Regions from separate parts of the Bacillus silvicola genome, predicted to be linked through region 3. Evidence: predicted binding sites of a transcription regulator. Region 3 holds the regulator's gene; each other region holds the start of a gene.
What was found. Region 3 encodes Rex, which represses fermentation and respiration genes when NADH is low (regulators of the CRP and FNR family bind a similar motif). Its sites were predicted from a motif close to TTGTGAAATATTTCACAA; they were not measured.
Positions count from the first base shown of each region.

Region 1: ACP6L7_RS21280 (L-lactate dehydrogenase) is a predicted target of Rex. The motif match lies at 1,428-1,445, and genes of this name have one in related genera.
Region 2: hcp (hydroxylamine reductase) is a predicted target of Rex. The motif match lies at 1,775-1,792, and genes of this name have one in related genera.
Region 4: ACP6L7_RS30460 (DUF1641 domain-containing protein) is a predicted target of Rex. The motif match lies at 2,930-2,947, and genes of this name have one in related genera.

Region 1 covers NZ_JBNGVC010000012.1:1,785,778-1,791,488, forward strand. Annotated here, with positions in the region: gene ACP6L7_RS21275 (S8 family serine peptidase) at 1-105, shown strand, start outside; gene ACP6L7_RS21280 (L-lactate dehydrogenase) at 368-1,312, opposite strand; gene ACP6L7_RS21285 (anti-sigma factor) at 1,641-2,621, opposite strand; gene ACP6L7_RS21290 (RNA polymerase sigma factor) at 2,608-3,102, opposite strand; tRNA gene ACP6L7_RS21295 (tRNA-Glu) at 3,239-3,310, opposite strand; tRNA gene ACP6L7_RS21300 (tRNA-Ser) at 3,316-3,406, opposite strand; tRNA gene ACP6L7_RS21305 (tRNA-Asn) at 3,413-3,487, opposite strand; tRNA gene ACP6L7_RS21310 (tRNA-Ile) at 3,495-3,571, opposite strand; tRNA gene ACP6L7_RS21315 (tRNA-Gly) at 3,582-3,652, opposite strand; tRNA gene ACP6L7_RS21320 (tRNA-Lys) at 3,666-3,741, opposite strand; tRNA gene ACP6L7_RS21325 (tRNA-Thr) at 3,752-3,827, opposite strand; tRNA gene ACP6L7_RS21330 (tRNA-Phe) at 3,842-3,917, opposite strand; tRNA gene ACP6L7_RS21335 (tRNA-Asp) at 3,927-4,002, opposite strand; tRNA gene ACP6L7_RS21340 (tRNA-Met) at 4,006-4,082, opposite strand; tRNA gene ACP6L7_RS21345 (tRNA-Ser) at 4,110-4,202, opposite strand; tRNA gene ACP6L7_RS21350 (tRNA-Ile) at 4,220-4,296, opposite strand; tRNA gene ACP6L7_RS21355 (tRNA-Met) at 4,301-4,377, opposite strand; tRNA gene ACP6L7_RS21360 (tRNA-Ala) at 4,398-4,470, opposite strand; tRNA gene ACP6L7_RS21365 (tRNA-Pro) at 4,486-4,559, opposite strand; tRNA gene ACP6L7_RS21370 (tRNA-Arg) at 4,570-4,643, opposite strand; tRNA gene ACP6L7_RS21375 (tRNA-Leu) at 4,647-4,735, opposite strand; tRNA gene ACP6L7_RS21380 (tRNA-Gly) at 4,752-4,826, opposite strand; tRNA gene ACP6L7_RS21385 (tRNA-Leu) at 4,856-4,936, opposite strand; tRNA gene ACP6L7_RS21390 (tRNA-His) at 4,961-5,036, opposite strand; tRNA gene ACP6L7_RS21395 (tRNA-Thr) at 5,047-5,122, opposite strand; tRNA gene ACP6L7_RS21400 (tRNA-Val) at 5,128-5,203, opposite strand; rRNA gene rrf (5S ribosomal RNA) at 5,208-5,323, opposite strand; rRNA gene ACP6L7_RS21410 (23S ribosomal RNA) at 5,425-5,711, opposite strand, start outside.
Region 2 covers NZ_JBNGVC010000012.1:336,538-342,248, forward strand. Annotated here, with positions in the region: gene hcp (hydroxylamine reductase) at 424-1,710, opposite strand; gene ACP6L7_RS13610 (hypothetical protein) at 1,987-3,018, shown strand; gene bla2 (BcII family subclass B1 metallo-beta-lactamase) at 3,481-4,251, opposite strand; gene ACP6L7_RS13620 (glycoside hydrolase family 25 protein) at 4,389-5,126, opposite strand; gene ACP6L7_RS13625 (MazG nucleotide pyrophosphohydrolase domain-containing protein) at 5,161-5,442, opposite strand; gene ACP6L7_RS13630 (DUF3784 domain-containing protein) at 5,565-5,711, shown strand, end outside.
Region 3 covers NZ_JBNGVC010000013.1:946,687-952,397, forward strand. Annotated here, with positions in the region: gene groL (chaperonin GroEL) at 1-1,508, opposite strand, end outside; gene groES (co-chaperone GroES) at 1,546-1,830, opposite strand; gene ACP6L7_RS26915 (CPBP family intramembrane glutamic endopeptidase) at 2,233-2,982, shown strand; gene ACP6L7_RS26920 (YdiK family protein) at 2,979-3,170, shown strand; gene ACP6L7_RS26925 (redox-sensing transcriptional repressor Rex) at 3,200-3,829, opposite strand; gene ACP6L7_RS26930 (ABC-F family ATP-binding cassette domain-containing protein) at 4,017-5,711, shown strand, end outside.
Region 4 covers NZ_JBNGVC010000013.1:1,627,257-1,632,967, forward strand. Annotated here, with positions in the region: gene tyrS (tyrosine--tRNA ligase) at 1-855, shown strand, start outside; gene ACP6L7_RS30455 (NAD(P)/FAD-dependent oxidoreductase) at 1,197-2,375, opposite strand; gene ACP6L7_RS30460 (DUF1641 domain-containing protein) at 2,420-2,860, opposite strand; gene ACP6L7_RS30465 (winged helix-turn-helix transcriptional regulator) at 3,295-3,639, opposite strand; gene ACP6L7_RS30470 (MFS transporter) at 4,013-5,176, shown strand; gene ACP6L7_RS30475 (aldo/keto reductase) at 5,342-5,711, shown strand, end outside.

The sequences.
Region 1 (5,711 bases), on a different contig from region 3:
AAGAAAGGGCCAGATGCAGCTACATCACAAACGCCTGTTGAAAAATCAAAAAGCGGTACTCTTGCAGATATTTTAAAGAAATTAGGATTAACGCCTAAAAAATAATAAAGTGAAACTTTAATCAGTGGGGGTTTTGTTCATCCCCCCACTGATTATTAGCCTTCACCAATCGGGCTGCCCGGCAAATAGCGGGATAATAAAGAGCACTCTATATAAAATAGAGTGCTCTTTTCTATAAACGACCCTTATCCAGCAATAGGGGTATATTGGGGATATACAAGGGAAACCGGAAAAGGAATTTATATTAAATTATATAAAAACTCAGAGGTAGGAAGCAGTTTCCCGCCTCTGAATTATTTAGCAATTATTATAGTACTGGTGCCATTGTTTCTTTTAATACTTTTACAGAATGAGCGAACTTCACTTTTTCTTCTTCGTTTAATTCAAGTTCTACGATTTCACGTACACCTTCGCGGTTAATAACAGCTGGAACACCTACGTAAGCATCTTTCTCACCATATTGACCTTCAAGGTATGCAGATACAGTTAATACGCTGTTCTCGTTGCTTAAGATTGCTTTAGTTACACGAAGTAGTGACATACCGATTCCGTAGTAAGTTGCGCCTTTACGCTCGATGATATGGTAAGCTGCATCACGTACATTTTCAAAGATTTTATCTAAATCTTCTTGGTTATACTGTTCGTTGTTCGCTAAGATTGTTTCTAGTTTTTGTACACCTACAGTAGCGTGGCTCCATACTGGAAGTTCAGTGTCACCGTGCTCACCAACGATGTAAGCATGAACGTTACGTGGATCTACATCTAAGTAGTCACCTAACATGTAACGGAAACGAGCAGAGTCTAAAGTAGTACCAGAACCAATTACACGCTCTTTTGGTAAGCCAGATTCTTTCCAAGTTACGTAAGTTAAAATATCAACTGGGTTTGTTGCGATTAAGAAGATTCCATCGAATCCGCTATCCATAATACCGCGAACGATTTGTTTAAAGATCTTTGTATTTTTCTCAACTAAGTCTAAACGAGTTTCGCCTGGCTTTTGTGGTAATCCAGCAGTGATAACAACTAGATCTGCATCTTTACAATCTGCATAGCTACCGCTCCAAACTTTTGTTGCTGCTGGAGAGAATGGTACCGCATGACTTAAGTCCATTGCTTCTCCTTCTGCTTTTGCTTCATTAACATCTACTAATACGAATTCTTCAGCTACACCTTGGTTGATCATTGAGTAGGCATAACTACAACCTACAGCTCCTGTTCCTACTAATACTACGCGATTGATACCTTTTTTCATGTTAATTTCCCCTTTCAATTGTTTACATCTATTTTTTATTATTGTTTAAGTAATTAATTAAAATACTAATTTAATGTTGTTTAACTTCTTTACATTCATATTGTAGCATGGATTATTGTGAAAAAGTTATCGTGGCAGGTGTGGAATCAATACCAATTTAGGTGTTTCGCTTAGATTGTGAACGGGTTTTTCTTATTTTTTTATCGGCAAGTGAAATTATATCGGCGATTTTCTGAATATATCGACTTACCGACAAAACTCGACAATGATAACACCATAAAAAAGCTGCCTCCAATAGATCCCCTATTGAAAGACAGCTTCTTCTATATTATCTATTTTCCGCAGTAGCCCCTAATACAGCAGCTTTTACGTAATTTTGATTTTTTAATTTTTGTAAATCCGCAGCCATTCCTGTCACAACAACACCAATAACTTTTACATCTTCCTCACTTGGTTTTGTTTTCTTCCCTTTCAGGTAGTCATATATACGTTTATATTCCTCATAATACTTTCCCTTTTGATCTAAACCGTTTTGAATTGCTAAAAGAAAATCTTTTTCCTTTCCATTACCAAATTCAATATCACCTGACTTTGCTTTAAAACCGTACACCTCATAAGCACTTTCAGTGACGTCATCTAAATGATATGATTTTTTATCATAATATGTGTCCACCCAATACCAAACAGGATGCACTCCTTCTGGCAACATCTTTTTTATTTCAGACACTTTATATGGTTTATCAAAAGATATAGCCAATTCAGCTACCTTATTTTCACCATTAACTTTCTCTATATCATTTATATAACTATTATATGAAGCAAATGGTAGATAAAACTGCATTTCTCTTTCCATCGTTTGATTGTTATACAATTCACTTGCCCTATTAATACGCTCATTACCCATTACAACATTATCTGATATTGTTAACGGGTTTACATTCGATAATCGACGAAATGTACTCCAAACTTTATACTCATACACTTCATCCTCCCACTTAACAGGTTTCCCTTCAATAACTTTATACGTTTTATACTCTACTGTACTTTTAAATAAACCGTTAGAAGTAATTGCTACACCTCTTTCCGTATTAGGCCTTGTAATTTGTCTAATCATATTTAAATCACGATCCATCGCTAAGTAAGCTCTATTGTTCAATTGTGAAATTCCTATTATACAACCAATGAATAAAACAATAAAAAGTAAAGTAGAAATTAATATTATTTTAAATAATTGTCTTCTCTTCGCCTTTTTCAACATCATTGAGACTTTACTCGATTCTATATCAAAATCAAATTCATCTCTGCCCATCTTCAAACCTCCTATAAAGCTTTTTAAACTCATTGCGAGCCCTATACAATGAAACACGCACTGTCTCTTCTTTCATCTCTAATACGGTTGCTATTTCCTTATATGAGAGTTCATAGTCATACTTTAATAAAAGAATATGTTTATATGCTGGATTCATCTTTCCAAGTATGCTTTGTATTTCTACTTGAAGCTCTTTTCTTAAAATCGGTTCATCTAATCCTTTTGATCCAATTAATTGAACAGATTCAATCGGGATCTCTTCAATACGCTTTTGCCTTCTTGCTAAATCACGGTGCCTATTAATCGCAACTTGAAATAACCATGTTTTTATATAAGTAATTTTTATGTTCGGTATAGATAATAATGCTTTATGTATCGTATCTTGAACGATATCCTCTGCTTCTGCTGGTGTTACTCCAATTTTAAGCAAATACCTATAAATACTTTTTGATGTTTCTATAATGACCTTTTCATACTCCATCGCTCTCTCCTTTCTATTAGTTAGACGATTCAAATAGAAAAAAGTATACAAAAAATCTATAAAAAAAAGCGGACTATCCAAAGTCCACTTTTACACAACAAAAAAGAGATAGCAGATTATGCTATCTCTTTTAGTATGACCCGTACGGGATTCGAACCCGTGTTACCGCCGTGAAAGGGCGGTGTCTTAACCACTTGACCAACGGGCCAGTTCTGGCAGAGAAGAAGGGATTCGAACCCTCGCACCGCGTTCGCGATCTACTCCCTTAGCAGGGGAGCCCCTTGAGCCACTTGGGTACTTCTCTATAATATGGCTCCGCAGGTAGGACTCGAACCTACGACCGATCGGTTAACAGCCGATAGCTCTACCACTGAGCTACTGCGGAATAATTATGGTGGGCCTAAATGGACTCGAACCATCGACCTCACGCTTATCAGGCGTGCGCTCTAACCAGCTGAGCTATAGGCCCATAATTGAAAAGCGGGTGAAGAGAATCGAACTCTCGACCAGAGCTTGGAAGGCTCTTGTTTTACCACTAAACTACACCCGCATTAAATTGAAAATGGTGAGCCATGAAGGATTCGAACCTTCGACCCTCTGATTAAAAGTCAGATGCTCTACCAACTGAGCTAATGGCTCATTTTGAAAGTGGTGCCGGCTAGAGGACTTGAACCCCCAACCTACTGATTACAAGTCAGTTGCTCTACCAATTGAGCTAAGCCGGCTTGCGACTTCAAAATGGTGGCTCGGGACGGAATCGAACCGCCGACACGAGGATTTTCAGTCCTCTGCTCTACCGACTGAGCTACCGAGCCTTAATAAAATGGCGGTCCCGACCGGGGTCGAACCGGCGATCTCCTGCGTGACAGGCAGGCATGTTAACCACTACACCACGGGACCATTTGGTTGCGGGGACAGGATTTGAACCTGCGACCTTCGGGTTATGAGCCCGACGAGCTACCGTGCTGCTCCACCCCGCGATAATATAATATTTAATTTAGAAAAAATGGAGGAGGTAGAGGGATTCGAACCCCCGCGCGACTCTCGCCGCCTGTCGGTTTTCAAGACCGATCCCTTCAGCCGAACTTGGGTATACCTCCGAGATATAAACTTCTAATGGTGGACCTTGTAGGACTCGAACCTACGACCGGACGGTTATGAGCCGTCTGCTCTAACCAGCTGAGCTAAAGGTCCTTTATGGTAGCGGCGGAGGGGATCGAACCCCCGACCTCACGGGTATGAACCGTACGCTCTAGCCAGCTGAGCTACACCGCCATAAATAATATTCAAATAAGTGGAGCCTAGCGGGATCGAACCGCTGACCTCCTGCGTGCAAGGCAGGCGCTCTCCCAGCTGAGCTAAGGCCCCATGTTTTTTGGAATATCGGGAAGACAGGATTTGAACCTGCGACCCCCTGGTCCCAAACCAGGTGCTCTACCAAGCTGAGCCACTTCCCGTTAATAAAAGCGCGCCCGAGAGGAGTCGAACCCCTAACCTCTTGATCCGTAGTCAAACGCTCTATCCAATTGAGCTACGGGCGCATATGGTGCCGAGGGCGGGGGTCGAACCCGCACGGTGGTCACCCACCGCAGGATTTTAAGTCCTGTGCGTCTGCCTGTTCCGCCACCCCGGCATGTCATATTGAAAATTGGAGCGGAAGACGGGATTCGAACCCGCGACCCCAACCTTGGCAAGGTTGTATTCTACCACTGAACTACTTCCGCAAGACATGTATGAGTTATTTTATTAAAAGTGCGGGTGAAGGGAGTCGAACCCCCACGCCAAAGGCGCTAGATCCTAAGTCTAGTGCGTCTGCCAATTCCGCCACACCCGCATGTTATAATTTTTTAAGAAAAAATGGGGCGACTGATGGGAATCGAACCCACGAATGCCGGAGCCACAATCCGGTGCGTTAACCACTTCGCCACAACCGCCATGATTTTCTGGTGCCGACTAGAGGACTTGAACCCCCAACCTACTGATTACAAGTCAGTTGCTCTACCAATTGAGCTAAGTCGGCAAAAATGGTGGAGGATGACGGGATCGAACCGCCGACCCCCTGCTTGTAAGGCAGGTGCTCTCCCAGCTGAGCTAATCCTCCATTCGCCTGGCAATGTCCTACTCTCACAGGGACAAGGTCCCAACTACCATCGGCGCTAGAGAGCTTAACTTCCGTGTTCGGTATGGGAACGGGTGTGACCTCTCTGCCATCATTACCAGACTGTATTCATTTAAGACAAGAATTATTGTAACTCATTCACTTTTAAAAGTCAACAAGTTTTTTATATTCTTTCAAAACTAGATAACATTGCTTCATATTATATGGTTAAGTCCTCGATCTATTAGTATTCGTCAGCTCCACATGTCACCATGCTTCCACCTCGAACCTATCAACCTGATCATCTTTCAGGGATCTTACTAGCTTACGCTATGGGAAATCTCATCTTGAGGGGGGCTTCATGCTTAGATGCTTTCAGCACTTATCCCTTCCGCACATAGCTACCCAGCTATGCCCTTGGCAGAACAACTGGTACACCAGCGGTGCGTCCATCCCGGTCCTCTCGTACTAAGGACAGCTCCTCTCAAATTTCCTACGCCCACGACGGATA
Region 2 (5,711 bases), on a different contig from region 3:
TTTACTGAATAGCTCTTGAGTAAAATCAGACTATTCAGTATTACTTATTACAACTACATTGTATGACTAAGTAGTTGTAGATGTCAACTCATTTTCAAAATTTTTCTAAAATCCACTATTACCTATAGTTTACTGAAAATATTTTGAGAAACAATACTACTCAGTATCACCTATTACAAGTACATTGTATGACTGAGTAGCTGTAAATGTCAACTCGATTTTTTATATTTTTCTAAAATCAACTATTACCTATTAGATACAGGCGATTTTCTTTTTGAAGAAATTTCGCCACATACCTATCCCGTTAAGAAAAAAAAATACCCCAAAACAAAAATGTAGAATTTTTATTTTGGGGCGCCATACTATATCGAAGTTAATGAATACGGCTAGCTCTTCTTATTAATAAGACAGATTATCCTTTTGTTACGATAACATCATATCCATATCTTCTGCTGCAGTTGTAATCAATTTTAAACCGAATGTTTCTTGTAATACATCAAGCACGCTAGGTGAAATAAATTCAGGAGCCTTTGGACCGATACGGATATCTTGAATTCCAAGACTAAATAGCCCGAGTAAAATAGCAACCGCTTTTTGTTCAAACCAAGATAGGACAATACTCAATGGCAATTCGTTTACTTCACATTGAAAAGCATCTGCTAAAGCAGCCGCTATTTTCAATGTAGAAATTGAATTATTACATTGTCCTAAATCAATGTAACGCGGAATCTCCGTACCCGGTACAACCCCATAACTTACATCATTAAAGCGGAATTTCCCACAAGAAGTTGTTAAAATTACCGTTTCTGGTGGAAGTGACGTTGCTAATTCACGATAATATTCCCCACCTTTTCCTGGAGCATCACAACCTGCGATGACAAAGAAACGCTTAATCTTTCCTTCTTTTACTGCCTCAATAATTTCTGGGGCTAATGATAAGACTGTATTATGATGAAACCCTGTTACTAACTGTTCATCCGAATCTATATGTACTTCTGGAAGTTCAAGCGCTTTTTGAATCAATGGTGTAAAATCATCATTTTCAATTTTTTGTACACCCTCTAAACCTGCAATATCATATGAATAGAATCGATCAGAATATGATCCTTTAATTGGCATCACACAGTTCGTTGTAGCTAATATTGCACCGGTAAATTTTTCGAAAAGTCGTCGTTGATCATACCATGCCTTACCAATGTTTCCTTTTAAATGTTTATATTTTTTGAGCTGCGGATATCCGTGCGCTGGTAACATTTCAGAATGCGTATAAATATTAATTTCTTTTCCTTCTGTTTGCTTTAATAATTCTTCTAACGCAAATAAATTATGACCAGTAACTACAATTGCCTTACCTTCTACATGGTTTTGCGTAATTTGAACAGGCTCTGGAACACCAAAGTGATTCGTATGTGCCTCATCTAATAATTCCATCACCCGCAAAGCTGATTTCCCAACTTTCATAGCCATATCAATATGTTCTTGTTCATTAAAATTAGAATTTGTTAATGTCATATATAAAGCTTCTTGCGTTGTAGCATCTACAAATGCATCAGTATACCCTAGCTGAGCAGCATGCGTACGATAAGCCGCAATTCCTTTTAACCCAAACACAATCGTATCTTGTAAACTTGCAATTGTTTCATTTTTACCGCAAACACCTATCACTTTACATCCACCTGTCGGCGTTTGTTCACATTGATAACAAAACATTATCATCCCACCCTCTCCCAATCATTCCTTACAACCTAAGCATAATACCCATTGATGAAAAGGGATGTGATATCAATCACAATAATATGTATAAATTTGTGACAGTTCACATTGTTGACATAATATTTTTACTGTCTTCTGATATTAATACTTGCGCATGATCAATTATTTGCATAATATATCAGCGCACTTTTAAGGAATACAAAAATCATACCCATCTAATATTTCACAAAATTTCCCTTGCTGATGGTACAATTAAAATTATGGAGGGATAATATGGTATATATGATGTTTTATTATGGGATACTATTTCTTATACTCGGTATTGCAGTATTTCTGTTTATTATGGCCGGGTCACGAAAAATTAGGGATAAAAAACTTTCATTCGTAATGATCGGTTTAGGGATAAATACACTTGCAAGTCCAGTGGCACTTTTTATAGGGGTGATGGCAACAGATTCTCCATATAGTACTAGACTTGATTTTTGGAAAGGATTTCTCTTTATTCAAGGAATACCTCTTTTCTTACTACTTATAGCTTTCATTTGGTGGTTTATTCGCCCGCCCAAAGTAAAAGTTTCAACGAGTATTGAAAAAGATCTTGAACAAAATATTAAAAGTACTAAGAAAAAAGCGACACGAGGCCGTCCCGTTACTGCCATACGTATTTTAATTCCAATTATTTTATTAGTAGGCTGTTTTTCTTACTTTTTGTATTTACAGGACATCACACTTAAAAAAAGTCATTCTCCGAATAATATAAATACGATTAAAGTAGTAAAAAAAGATTCGGACTCTACTCATGGTCCCTCTCCAGTCAGAATTAAATACGGTTGGTCGGAACATTTGGACACAAGTATTGCAAATGCTGGGGAACGTCTCGATTCTTCAAACGTTTCAATAGATTGGAAAAACGACTATGAAGCAACGATAACGCTACGCGGAAAAGAAACAGTACCTGAAGTTGTGGAATTTAATGTATCAGATAAATCCAGTAGTTCTGTTTTTAAGAAAGTACAAAAAGTGGTCAGTTCCTTTACCTTTCAAAAAAGTGAATCTCCAAATCTAATAAATATTATCGAGTTTAGGGAAACAATAAAATCAAAAGGACCAAGTCCCAGTTCAACTGTAAGAATCTATTATGGGAAAAGAGGTAGCATTTTAGAAAAATATAAAGAGGTCACTCTTAAGGAAATGTATACGACAGAGAACTTCAATATCAATTGGAGAAACGATGAACAAGTACAGGTAGATGTATTAGAGGAAAATGTAATAACAGCTACCATCGTGATTGATTTGTCAAAGTAAATTTATTTTTCACATGTTATAACTGTTTCCTACATGGCACACGAGAAATACATAGTATATACAACTAAAAAGATTTATAGACATTATGAGCAACCTCTTTCTTTACAACACATTTACATTATCTTTACATTGTTTACATTATTTATATGATATATTTATATAGAAACTACTTAAGAAATTTCATGTACATTTTATCTTTATGATTTCTTATCTGATTGATAAAAAGATCATGTTATATTTTTATAACAGGGGTGAACTAGGATGACTGAAACATTAAAAACACTTATAATGCTTGATGTTACTTACGTTGTTATAGCAATTATGACGGTACTGGTATTTGTATATTTGGAATTAAAATCTCAGTAACGTATACAGGCGTAATTGATAGCTTCGCATTTAAATATAGCTAGAAGAAAGCGAGGAGGAAATTGTTTCCCCTCGCTTTTATATTCCAACAGTTTCTTATTTCAACAAATCCAATGTATGTAAAAGTAATCCTCTGTCCCCTACTTCTCCATGACCAGGCACTACTAAGTTCATATTTCCATATCGGTTCAACACATTCTCAATTGATATCGACCATTCATTTACATATGCATCAGCAACATTCCCTAAATCTTTTGCCCCCGCAGATTTCACTAAACAGCCTCCTGCTAAAATGTTGTATTGCGGTAACCATACGACAATATTATCTTCTGTATGTCCTTTCCCTGGATAGAACGTTTCTACTTTCATATTTCCAAACTTCAAATTCGTAATTGTTTGTAAGTCTCCAAGTGGTTCTTCATATCCATTTTTCTTTGCTAATTCCGCAGTTAATGCTGTACTATGCGCTTTAATACCTCTTTCTTTCAACGTTTGTATTCCGCCAATTCGATCAGCGTGCGCATGTGTAATAATAACATCCGTTACGCGCTTCTTAAATTTCTTTTCTACCATCTCTATTAATTCTTTCGTTAACTTATCATCCCAAGAAGAATCGACAAGTACTAATCCTTTTGAAGTAGTAAGAACTAGACCGTTCGAAGGAACTGCTTCTCCGTTAAAATAACCTAACTCCGTATGAACCCATACATTTTTGTTTAACTGAGAAAGTGAAATAGTTCCTGTCTCATTTTTTATTACTTTGTGCTCTATCATTCGTTCTGCTTGTACAGAGGAAATTGTACTAACAAATTGAGTTGTTCCTAGTAAACTAACACATACCCCTACTTTTAATAATGTATTTTTCATTTTCTCCACCCTTTCTTTCAAACGAAATAGTTATTACCTATATTAGACAATTCATCTCAAATGTTTGTTCCATCTTTTCTTACATATTTTTCATGTAATTAATAAAAAAGCGTACAACATTCTGTACGCTTCAAAACTTAATCGTTCATTCCATAATTCTTAAATTCTTCCTCATTCCCATAAAATACATTCAAATCAATATACTTTTCTTTCCCGTTATACCCTCTTAGCCTTCCACGATTTGTGTATTGCCAAAACGTCCAATTTCTTTCATCCGATAAACTCGGTTTTGTAAGAACACTACGAATCCATATATCACATTCGGGATATGCATCTTTTATGTACAACTCATACGCCTCTTGAGTTGCATACAATATTACTTTCTTGTCATAATGTTTTTCTAGCATTTTTACCATTACTGTCAACTCTTTCTCAACATCTTCACGCTGAGGTGGATTATCTTTTTTATTAGCATAAAACTCAACATCAATTACCGGTGGCAATGCTTGTTTATGTTTTGGAACGGTTCGTATATATTGCTTTGCTTGCGTTTCACCTTTACTATCAAAACTAAAAAAATGATACGCTCCGGTGCGCATACCTGTCTTATTTGCATTCGTCCAATTTGTCGAAAAGTACTCATCCACAAACGCACTTCCTTCAGTAGCCTTTATAAACGCAAACTTCATATTTTGCTTTTCTAACTCTCTCCAATCTATCTCTCCTTGATAAGATGCGACATCTACACCTTTTACCTCATACTTGTCCGCACTGAATTGATTCGGAATGAATATACCTTGAAAAACTAAATAGGCGACAACACCCATTACACTAATTAAGGTGAAAACTCCTCCTATAATAAACTTCTTTTTCATTCATATCCCCCATCTTTACACATTAAAATTCTACTTACCATTCACGTTTTTTATTAATCATCATTTTTTCTTCAAACGCCTTCTCTAAATCAATATTTAATTTATTCGCTAAATCACATACATTCCAAATTACATCAAACATTTCTAAACCAATCTCTCGTTTCGAATCTTGTATTTTATCACGCTTTAATATAACTTCCGCTAATTCACCTAATTCCGCCATCGCATACATCGTGCGTTCTTCAATTGTTGTATGTTGAAACCCTTTTTCTTTACTAAAACTTGCTACATATCTCTGGAATTCTGAAATATTCATACTTAATCTCCCTTCTTCACAAATGCCATTTTTCTATTACACTTAAAATCAAAACTGTATTTTGTTAAATTATAACATTCATACTATAATTTATTTATAGTCCATTAACGGAGGTGTTTCTGGTGACTCTCTTCGCGTATCCATCATTATTTATACTAGCAATCATTTCATTTGCACTAGCTTATTTTATTGAGGTAAAACAATACACTTGGCTCTTATCAGGATTCAATGAACGCCGTGTGCTAGATAAAGTGAAGTTATCAAAAATA
Region 3 (5,711 bases):
TTTTGAAGTGCAGAGCGAGTTACTTTAGCTGGATCTACGATACCAGACTCAAGCATGTTAACCCATTCGCCAGTAGCTGCGTTGAAACCAACGCCTACTTTTTCGCCTTTTAGACGCTCTACAACTACAGATCCTTCTAGACCAGCGTTGATTGCGATTTGACGAACTGGCTCTTCTAATGCACGAAGTACGATGTTGATACCTGTTGCTTCGTCGCCTTCAGCTACAATAGAAGCTACTTTCGTGTACACGTTCATAAGTGAAGTACCACCACCCGCAACGATACCTTCTTCTACTGCTGCACGAGTTGAGTTAAGTGCATCTTCAATACGAAGTTTGCGCTCTTTTAACTCAGTTTCAGTTGCTGCACCTACTTTAATTACTGCTACGCCACCTGCTAATTTAGCAAGACGCTCTTGTAATTTTTCACGATCGAATTCAGAAGTAGTTTCTTCTAATTGCGCACGGATTTGGCCAATGCGAGCTTCGATTTGTTGTGTATTCCCAATACCTTCAACTACAGTTGTGTTTTCTTTCGTTACAACGATTTTACCTGCGCGTCCTAAAGATTCAACTGTAGCAGATTTTAAATCACGTCCTAATTCTTCAGTGATTACTTCGCCACCAGTTAAGATTGCGATATCTTCTAACATTGCTTTACGACGGTCACCAAATCCAGGAGCTTTAACAGCTACTACATTGAATGTACCACGAAGTTTGTTCACTACTAATGTAGCTAACGCTTCGCCTTCTACATCTTCAGCAATGATAAGAAGTGGTTTACCTTGTTGTACCACTTGCTCTAATACTGGTAAGATTTCTTGGATGTTAGAAATCTTTTTGTCAGTGATTAAGATGTATGGGTTATCAAGAACCGCTTCCATTTTGTCAGAATCAGTGATCATGTAAGGAGATGCATATCCACGATCAAATTGCATACCTTCTACTACGTCTAATTCTGTTGTGAATCCTTTAGATTCTTCTAAAGTAATAACGCCGTCGTTACCAACGCGCTCCATTGCTTCAGCGATTAATTGACCTACTTCTTCGTCAGCTGCAGAAATAGCAGCTACTTGTGCGATAGAAGATTTGCCTTCGATTGGTTTAGAAATCGCTTTTAATTCTTCAATTGCAGCAGTAACAGCTTTTTCGATACCTTTGCGAAGACCCATTGGGTTAGCACCAGCTGTTACGTTTTTTAAACCTTCACGAATCATAGCTTGCGCTAATACAGTTGCAGTTGTCGTTCCGTCACCAGCTACATCGTTTGTTTTGCTAGCAACTTCTGCCACTAATTTCGCACCCATGTTTTCGAATGCATCTTCTAATTCGATTTCTTTTGCGATTGTTACACCGTCATTTGTAATAAGTGGTGAACCAAATTTTTTCTCAAGTACAACGTTACGACCTTTTGGTCCAAGCGTTACTTTTACTGCGTTTGCAAGAGTGTCGACACCGCGAAGCATCGAACGACGTGCTTCTTCACTAAATTTAATATCTTTTGCCATAATAATTGACCCCCTTGGATTTTTAAAATGTATATAATTAACCGATAATTGCTAAAATGTCACTTTCACGTAAAATCAAGTAGTCTGTACCTTCGTATTTCACTTCAGTACCTGCATATTTTGAGAAGATGATAAGATCACCTGCTGCTACCTCTAAAGCAACACGCTCACCATTTTCAAGCACTCGGCCTGTACCTACTGCAATAACTTTACCCTCTTGTGGTTTTTCTTTTGCAGTGTCTGGTAATACAATACCACTTGCTGTTTTTTCTTCTGCTTGAACAAGTTCAATTACAACGCGATCACCTAATGGCTTTAGCATGAACAATAACCTCCTCATTTTGTTATGTGAATTTTATTTATTAGCACTCAAGTCACCCGAGTGCTAACACACTTATAATAATAAATAATCTCAATTTCTTTTGCAAGTAAAAAAATCATAATTTTTTCGCAAATTACTATATAAACTTTTCTATATAGAATCCTACTTCTACTACCTTTACTATATGAATCGTTGTTTCCACTACTCGTATGTTACAATATGAAAGGACACCCTAAGTTGTTTTCGCTACACACACAACTTTTTCCTGTCTTCTATTATCATTTCAAATGAGGATTTACGAAAAAAACATAATTTAAGTGACAGTTTATATCGTAGGTAGCATATTTACATGTTATCCTACCTTATCTCATACACTAGAGTTAGAAAGGATGGTTAAACCCTTTGAAAAAACAATATTGGTGGGTTATCGTTACATACATTTTAATGCAGTTATCTTCAATTGCCGGATTACCACTTCTCTTGAAAACTGGACTTTATGATAATAAGGGATTTACTAGAGAGGAGAAATTCCAACTCATAACTGGCCATTGGGCAATCATTAGCTTCTTTATTGCATTATGTATCGTACTTTGGTTACTTAGAACAGATATTCGTGACAGGCATTTAGATAAAATGCGCTCTACTGTTCCAGCTACAATTGGATGGATTTTTATCGGGTTTTTCTTAGCATTTTTCTCACAAAGTATTGCTGGTATGATCGAAATGTATGTATTAGGTATTAAACCTGGATCTGAAAATACAGCAAGACTTATGGATATCGCAAGAACAACACCTTGGTTCCTTATTGTTGTATCTATTATAGGGCCAATTTTAGAAGAAATCGTATTTAGAAAAATTTTATTTGGTACACTTTATAAGAAGTTTAACTTCTTTATTGCCGCTATTATTAGTTCCCTTGTATTTGCGGCGATTCATTTTGATTTTACTCACTTATTGGTATACACTGCTATGGGGCTCGTATTCGCCTTTTTATATGTAAAAACGAAGCGTATTATCGTTCCAATTGCAGCCCATGTTGCAATGAATACATTAGTTGCAGTTGCTCAAGTTTTAGTAAGCAATGAACAAATTCAAGAAATGATTAAAGAAGCTGAAAAAATGCAAGGCTTTATCGGAGGATTTTTTGTATGAGAAACTCACCATTGTTCATGGCTGCATTGTATTTTCTTCTTGGATGTATCTTTACACGTTTCGCCATTACGAACGTAACAGATACAATCTGGAATATGTGGACAATACTATTTGCAGTTATGGCAACAATTGATTTTAATTTGGCACTTCGCCTTATCTTAGTTAAATTCACAAAGAAAAAACAATAATAAAACGCAGAGGTCGCTTCCTCTGCGTTTTATTGTGGATAATTCTTCAAAAAGTACACAAGTGTTTGTAACTCTACAGCTAAATCAATATGATGAATTCTTATATTCTCTGACACATTTAAGCGTGCTGGTGTGAAATTTAAAATACCATGCACGTTCGTTTCTGCCAATCTATCTGCCACAGATTGTGCTACTGTAGCGGGTACTGTTAATATTGCCACTTGTATATCAGTTGATAAACGTTCTTCTAGTTCATCCAAATGATATACAGGAATGCCTCCGATTTCTGTTCCAACTTTCTCTTCACTAACGTCAAACGCCATTTCAATTTTTGTATTATTGTTTTTCGTGAAATTATAATGTAAGAAAGCGGTCCCTAAATTACCTACTCCAATAAGTGCTACACGTGTTATATCATCTTGGTCGAGTGTTTCACGGAAAAATGATAATAAATAATTTACGTTATATCCATAACCTTTTTTCCCTAACGCTCCAAAATATGAAAAATCTCTTCGAATAGTTGCGGAATCAACCTTTACCGCTTCACTCAATTCGGCTGATGAAACACGTTGCTTACCAGAAAGAGATAAGTTTTGGATAAATCGATAGTATAGAGGCAATCGTTTGGCAGTGGCCTGTGGAATTTTTTGCTGATCCATATAACCTCTCCTCTCTTCCTATCTTTATTCATATACTTGAATCAAATACAAAAGTTTAGCACTCATGAATTTCCTTGTATAATAAAGAGAAGAAGTATTCTCTCTTTATTTTAAACTATACACTATTTTTAGTATGATTGAGAAATATAAACATGGCAAAGTTAAGAAATTATTTGAGGTGAAAACATTGATTTTATTACAAGTAAACGCGCTTTCGAAATTATACGGTGCAGAAACGATTCTTGCAAACATAAAATTGGAAGTACAAACGAAAGATCGTATCGCACTAGTCGGACGAAATGGAGCCGGAAAATCTACATTATTAAAAATAATAGCTGGTGAGTTATCTCATGATGGTGGTGAAATTATAAAACCAAAAGATGTCTCAATGGGGTATTTAGCTCAAAATACCGGATTAGAAACGTCTTTAACAATTTGGGATGAAATGTTAACCGTCTTTACACACTTGCAGCAAATGGAGACAAAACTTCGAAGGCTAGAGCAAGAGATGGGCAAAGAAGAAAACTTTTCAAATGCAGCTATATACGAGAAATTATTAGCTGATTATGATCAATTACAATTAGATTATAAAGATCAAGGTGGCTATCAGTACGAAGCGGATATCCGCTCGATTTTAAGCGGTCTTGGCTTCCCAGTTGAAATGCACCAGACGACAATTTCTACATTAAGTGGTGGGCAAAAAACACGATTAGCTCTTGGTAAATTATTATTAACTAAACCAGATTTACTTATTTTAGACGAGCCTACAAACCATTTGGACATTGAAACATTAACTTGGCTTGAACAATATTTACAAGGTTATCCTGGCGCAATTTTAATCGTTTCCCATGACCGTTATTTCTTAGATAAACTCGTTACACAGGTATACGAAATTTCTAATAAGGAAAGCAAACGATTTGTTGGTAACTACAGTAAATATTTAGACTTAAAATCGGCACTATACGAGCAAGAGATGAAACGGTATGAAAAACAACAGGATGAAATTGCTAAACTTGAAGACTTTGTGCAAAAAAATATAGCTCGTGCATCTACAACAAAGCGCGCTCAAAGTCGCCGTAAACAATTAGACAGAATGGAATTATTAACTAGACCATTGGGCGATTCTAAGTCAGCTTCCTTCCACTTTGATATTGAAAAACAAAGCGGAAATGATGTTTTACAAGTGAAAGATGCAACTATTGGCTATGATGAAGATCCGATTATTGAACATGTAACTATGCGCTTAACTCGTGGGGATAGTGTTGCTTTAGTTGGACCGAACGGAATTGGGAAATCCACATTGTTAAAATCACTTGTGAATAAGTTACCTCTACTAAATGGTGATGTTTCTTTCGGATCAAATGTATCTGTTGGTTATTATGATCAAGAACAAGCTAACTTAACATCTTCTAAGCGAGTTTTAAATGAACTATGGGATGAATATCCTCTGCAACCTGAAAAAGAAATTCGCACTATACTAGGCAACTTTTTATTCACAGGGGATGATGTACTAAAGCCAGTATCTTCTCTTAGTGGTGGACAAAAAGCCCGATTAGCTCTCGCAAAGCTTATGATGCAAAAATCAAATTTACTAATTCTTGATGAGCCAACGAACCATCTTGATTTAAATAGTAAAGAAATTCTAGAGAATGCTTTAATTGATTATCCAGGTACTCTTCTATTCGTCTCTCATGACCGCTACTTTATTAATCGTGTAACGACAACCGTTGTTGAGTTATCAACAGAAGGTGCACAAGAATATTTAGGTGACTACGATTACTACGTTGAAAAGAAGAATGAAATGATTGAACGTGCAGAATTTGAACAACAAGAACAGCAAGAAAATCAGGCACCTGTTCAAAAAACTGTAGCTCAAGAAAAA
Region 4 (5,711 bases), 680 kb from region 3:
GATTACGGAAAAAACTTTAGTATAAATAGCATGTTAGCGAAGGATATTGTAGCAAGTCGTTTAGACACAGGAATTTCTTTCACAGAATTTACGTACCAAATTTTACAAGCGATGGACTTCCATCACTTATACACGAAAGAAGATGTTCAACTGCAAATTGGTGGTAGTGACCAATGGGGAAATATTACGAGTGGTTTAGATTTAATTCGTAAGTTAGAAGGGCATGAAGCGAGAGTATTCGGATTAACGATTCCGTTATTATTGAAATCAGACGGTACGAAGTTTGGTAAATCAGCAGGCGGCGCTGTCTGGCTTGATCCCGAAAAAACAACACCATTTGAATTTTACCAGTTCTGGGTGAATACAGATGACCGTGATGTAGTTAAATACTTGAAATACTTTACGTTCTTAACGAAAGAGCGTATTGATGAATTGTCAGTGAAGGTAGAAACAGAGCCGCATAAACGTGAAGCACAAAAAGTATTAGCGGAAGAAATGACGAAATTCGTTCATGGGGAAGATGCATTTTCGCAAGCTGTGAAAATTACAGCAGCGTTATTTAGCGGAGATATTAAATCGTTAACAGCTGATGAAATTGAACAAGGATTTAAAGAAATGCCAACATTCGAGTCTTCAAAAGAGACGAAAAACATCGTGGAATGGCTAGTTGATTTAGGAATTGAGCCATCTAGAAGACAAGCACGTGAAGACATTAATAATGGAGCTATATCTATGAATGGTGAAAAAGTAACAGATGTGGGTACGGATGTAACTGTAGAAAATTCATTTGATGGACGATTTATTATTATTCGTAAAGGGAAGAAGAACTACAGCCTTGTGAAGTTAGGAGAATAGTTTGTGTGAAAGGATGGGAGTAGGAAGAATACTTCCATCTTTTCGTATACACAATTTGGACATGAAATAATCAGTAAATTTAGATAATTAAAAGGGTTATATTATTCTTCTGCCGAATAAATAAGTTAGAGAAAATTACGGATAAAGTGAAACTTTAATCAGTGGGGGGATGTTCATCCCCACTGATTATTAGTTGAACCAATCGGGCTTTTACGGGCAGTTAATCTTCCAACTTCATCCCTGTATTCACTGGATTTTAAGGTGGAAGTTTTACAAGCCCGCAAATAGCGGGATAAAAATAGCCCGAACCATGCAGGGCATGATTCGGGCTTATATTCAGATTAGTAAGCTAAGCTGAATAGACCTTTAATGTGTGATAAGTAACGAACGTTACTTGCTTCTTTCATTAATGATGCTGGTAGGCCTTTAAGCGGAGTATTGCTTGCTCCGATTGTAGCAACAGCATCTTTACGTCCTAGACTAGCAAGTGTTCCAGAGTTTACAGGTGCGAACTCTTCGAATGCTTTGCCTTCTAGTGCTGCGTATAAGTTGTATCCAATTAACTCACCCATTTGCCAAGCGATCTGTGCAGTTGGTGGGTATGGACGACCGTCTTCAGCAAAGACAACAGCGCTGTCTCCAGCAACGAATACGTCTTTGTGAGAAGTAGATTGTAGGTGTGCATCAACTGTTGCACGGCCACGGTTTACTTCAAGACCTGATTCACCGATTAGTGGGTTACCTTGTACGCCGCCCGTCCAAACGAATGTGTTAGCAACAAGTTTTTGACCGTCTTTTAAGTCGATTTCATTGCCAGCAACGTTTGTTACAGGAAGACCAGTTAAGAATGTAACGCCGCGTGCTTCTAGGCTAGTAGTTGCACGTTCGATTAAGTGGTCTGGTAATACTGGAAGGATTTTAGGACCTGCTTCAACAAGAAGAAGTTTAACTTCTTTTGGATTTACGCCGTGGCTTTTTGCAAGTTTAGGCATAATGTCAGCAAGCTCACCAACTAGCTCAACGCCAGTTAATCCGCCACCACCGATTACGATTGTAGCATCAGCTTCGTTTTTCGTTTTCGCGTATTCACGAATACGGTCTTCAACGTGTTTGTAGATTTTATTTGCATCAGCAGCAGATTTTAATACCATGCTGTTTTCTTCTAGTCCTGGAATACCGAAGTAAGCAGTTTTACTTCCTAAAGCAACTACAAGTGCATCGTAAGATAAAGTAGTGCCGCCAGCTAGTTTAATTTCTTTGCTATCAACTGAGAATGACTCAACTGTTGCAATTTTAAGATCGATATCTTTACCTTTGAAAAGCTTTGTAAGTGGCATTGCAATTGCTTGCTCAGCTACGTTACCAGCTGCAAGGCGGTGTAGTTCAGTGATGATTTGGTGTGTTGGGTATTGGTTAATCACTGTAACTTGTGCTTCTGATTTACTGTAATATTTACGTACGTTTAAAGCGGCAAGAAGACCGCCATAACCAGCGCCTAAGATGACAATTTGTTTTGACATAGTATGATATCCCCCGTCTTTACTAATTGTTGTTATAAATTAAATTATTTATTGTTACGTTCTGCACTAATTTGAAGATATGCGTTCACAAAGCGGAACATTTTTTGTGCTTGTGGGTCTTTTAATAATTTTAACAGACCGAATAGGCCGATAACTTCGTTGCTTTCGTCAGCACGATCTTTCGCTTCGATTGCAGTTGCAGCCATGCTTTTCACTGTATCTTTTACAGGTTCTACAAGCTCTGTGATTGCACCAACAGTGTCGCTTTTTAATACTTCATCAGTAGCAACAGTTTGAGCGAAGTCATAAGACTTAGTTAAAATGTTAACAAGCTCAGTTAATTTTGGAAGCTGTTCTACTAGTGTAGTTAATGATTCTTGTACCTCAGGTTTTAACAACTGATCAAGTACATCAAGTTGTCCTTGGCTAGCAGAAATTTGTACAGTTTCTTGTTTTGGCTTTGTTTGAGTCATAGTTTCTGGCATCTCCAATTCTCCTTTACGATAGCAATACTCTTATTTTTTATAAGTAAGATAGTAAACGGTTACGAAACTTTATACAAAGTTTCACAAAACACAATAAAATGCCTTTAAATTTATGACAGCAAGTAAGCTGCAAACATAAATCTAAAACCATAACGTCTTACCTATTATTTATGAACTGTCCGATATATGGCTTGTCCGCATAATGGAAAGCTCCGTTACCGGAAAGTGTATATAATATATATCCTATATTATATACTATATACACCTATGTTAACATAAAAATGATTCCTAATTATTTGATATTGAGCGTATAACGTAGTACTGACAAGGTATGAAAGCGTATAAAATATTTTGTTTCAGTTAGAAATATACATATATAATAAGAAAAAAAGGAAAAAATGAACAAATTCATGTTCGTTTTTTCCTTTTTCCTATTATTCACCTTCTGCAATTAGCATTGATGTGTTACCTTCCTTTTCAAGATGGCATTCGCCCCAAGAACAAAGAGAATCAAGAATCGATTCTAAAGACCAACCGTAATCAGTAAGAGAATATTCTACTTTTGGTGGGACTTGATTGTATACTTTTCTTTGAATAACGCCGTCGTCTTCTAATTCACGTAATTGCTGCGTTAACATTTTTTGTGTAATACCAGGCATTGAACGTTTTAGTTCACTCGTTCTCTTTGTACCTTTCGTTAAGTGACAAAGAATAACAACCTTCCATTTGCCGCCGATAACTTCTAAGGTCGCCTCTACAGGAATATTGTATTTCTTCATATGAAACCCTCCTTTTGTGAGTAAAATAAGTTAAATCATACAAATGTTACTTTTTAGTACCTATAGCACTTTAAAGTACGTACTTTTTATCATGTTAAATATGTTTCATAATAGCACATGTGAGAAGCAAATGAGTAGTACGGTACCAAAAAGTGACTATGTTACTTTTTAGTGCCTATCGTACTTTAAAGTGCGTTCTTCAAAAAAAGAATGAAACCATTCATAATAGCATTTGTAGAGATTAAATATATTTTTTAGAAGATAAAAGGGCCTTTTTATCGCACTATTATGATTGGATTTCTTGTAATAAGGAGGAATTCAATTGAGTTCATATACAGTACCATCTTCCGAAGTCCAGACGAATCGAAGAAGTATGTTTGCTTTATTAGCACTAGCAATTAGTGCGTTTGGAATTGGGACAACTGAGTTTATTAGTGTCGGTTTATTACCATCCATTTCAAAAGATTTAAATGTTTCGGTGACAACAGCGGGTTTAACTGTTTCCCTATATGCGTTAGGGGCAGCGGTAGGAGCTCCTGTCTTAACAGCGTTAACGGCTAGTATGTCGAGAAAGACATTATTAATGTGGATTATGGTTATTTTCATTATTGGTAATGGCATTGCGGCAGTAGCAACAAGCTTCACTATATTAATTATCGCAAGGATTGTATCTGCATTTGCACATGGCGTGTTTATGTCGATAGGATCTACAATTGCAGCTGCAATCGTACCAGAGAATAAACGTGCTAGCGCCATTGCGATTATGTTTACTGGATTAACAGTTGCGACTATTACAGGTGTGCCAATTGGAACATTTATCGGTCAACAATTTGGCTGGAGAGCGTCATTTATGGCGATTGTTGTAATTGGAATTATTGCTTTTATTTCAAACAGCATACTGGTCCCATCTAATTTAAAAAATGGTGTACCTGTATCGTTTCGTGATCAATTTAAACTAATTAAAAATGGAAGACTGTTACTGGTTTTCATTATTACTGCACTAGGATACGGTGGAACATTCGTAACATTTACGTACTTATCACCGTTATTACAAGAAGTAACAGGATTTGAAGCAAGTACCGTTACCATCATTTTATTAGTGTATGGAATCGCCATTGCGATAGGGAATATGGTTGGCGGAAAATTATCGAATCATAATCCGATTCGAGCGCTATTTTACATGTTCTTTATTCAAGCGGTTATATTATTTGTTTTAACATTTACAGCGCCATTTAAAGTAGCTGGGTTAATCACAATTATTTTCATGGGACTATTCGCATTTATGAATGTTCCGGGGCTACAAGTATATGTAGTTATATTGGCAGAGCGCTTTGTTCCGAGTGCGGTTGATGTTGCTTCAGCAATTAACATTGCCGCATTTAATGCAGGGATTGCTCTAGGTTCTTATATAGGTGGCCTTGTAACGAATTCGTTAGGATTAATCCATACTGCTTGGGTAGGTGGCATTATGGTAGTAGGCGCTGTTATTTTAACAGCGTGGAGTATGACATTAGAAAAAAGAGATCAAGTAAAATAAAGTGAAACTTTAATCAGTGGGGGTGTTCTTCCACCAATGATTATTAGTTGAACCAATCGGACGTTTACGGGCAGTTTATTTCCCACTTAACGTCTTTGCTTCAGCCGAGTTTTGAAGTGGGAATTTTACTGCCCGTTAATGCGGGATAAAAGGAGAGAAAATAAAATGAAAAACTTACAAAGTAAAGCAGTATTAAATAATGGTGTAGAAATGCCTTGGTTCGGTTTAGGTGTATTTAAAGTAGAAGAAGGACCAGAACTTGTAGAAGCTGTAAAATCAGCGATTAAAGCAGGATACCGCAGCATCGATACAGCGGCGATTTACGGAAATGAAAAAGCTGTAGGTGAAGGAATTCGTGCAGGTATCGAAGCAACTGGTATTTCAAGAGAAGATTTATTCATCACTTCAAAAGTATGGAACGCAGATCAAGGATATGAAGAAACAATTGCTGCATACGAAGAGAGCTTAAAAAAATTAGAACTAGATTATTTAGATCTATATCTTGTTCACTGGCCTGTAGAAGGAAAATATAAAG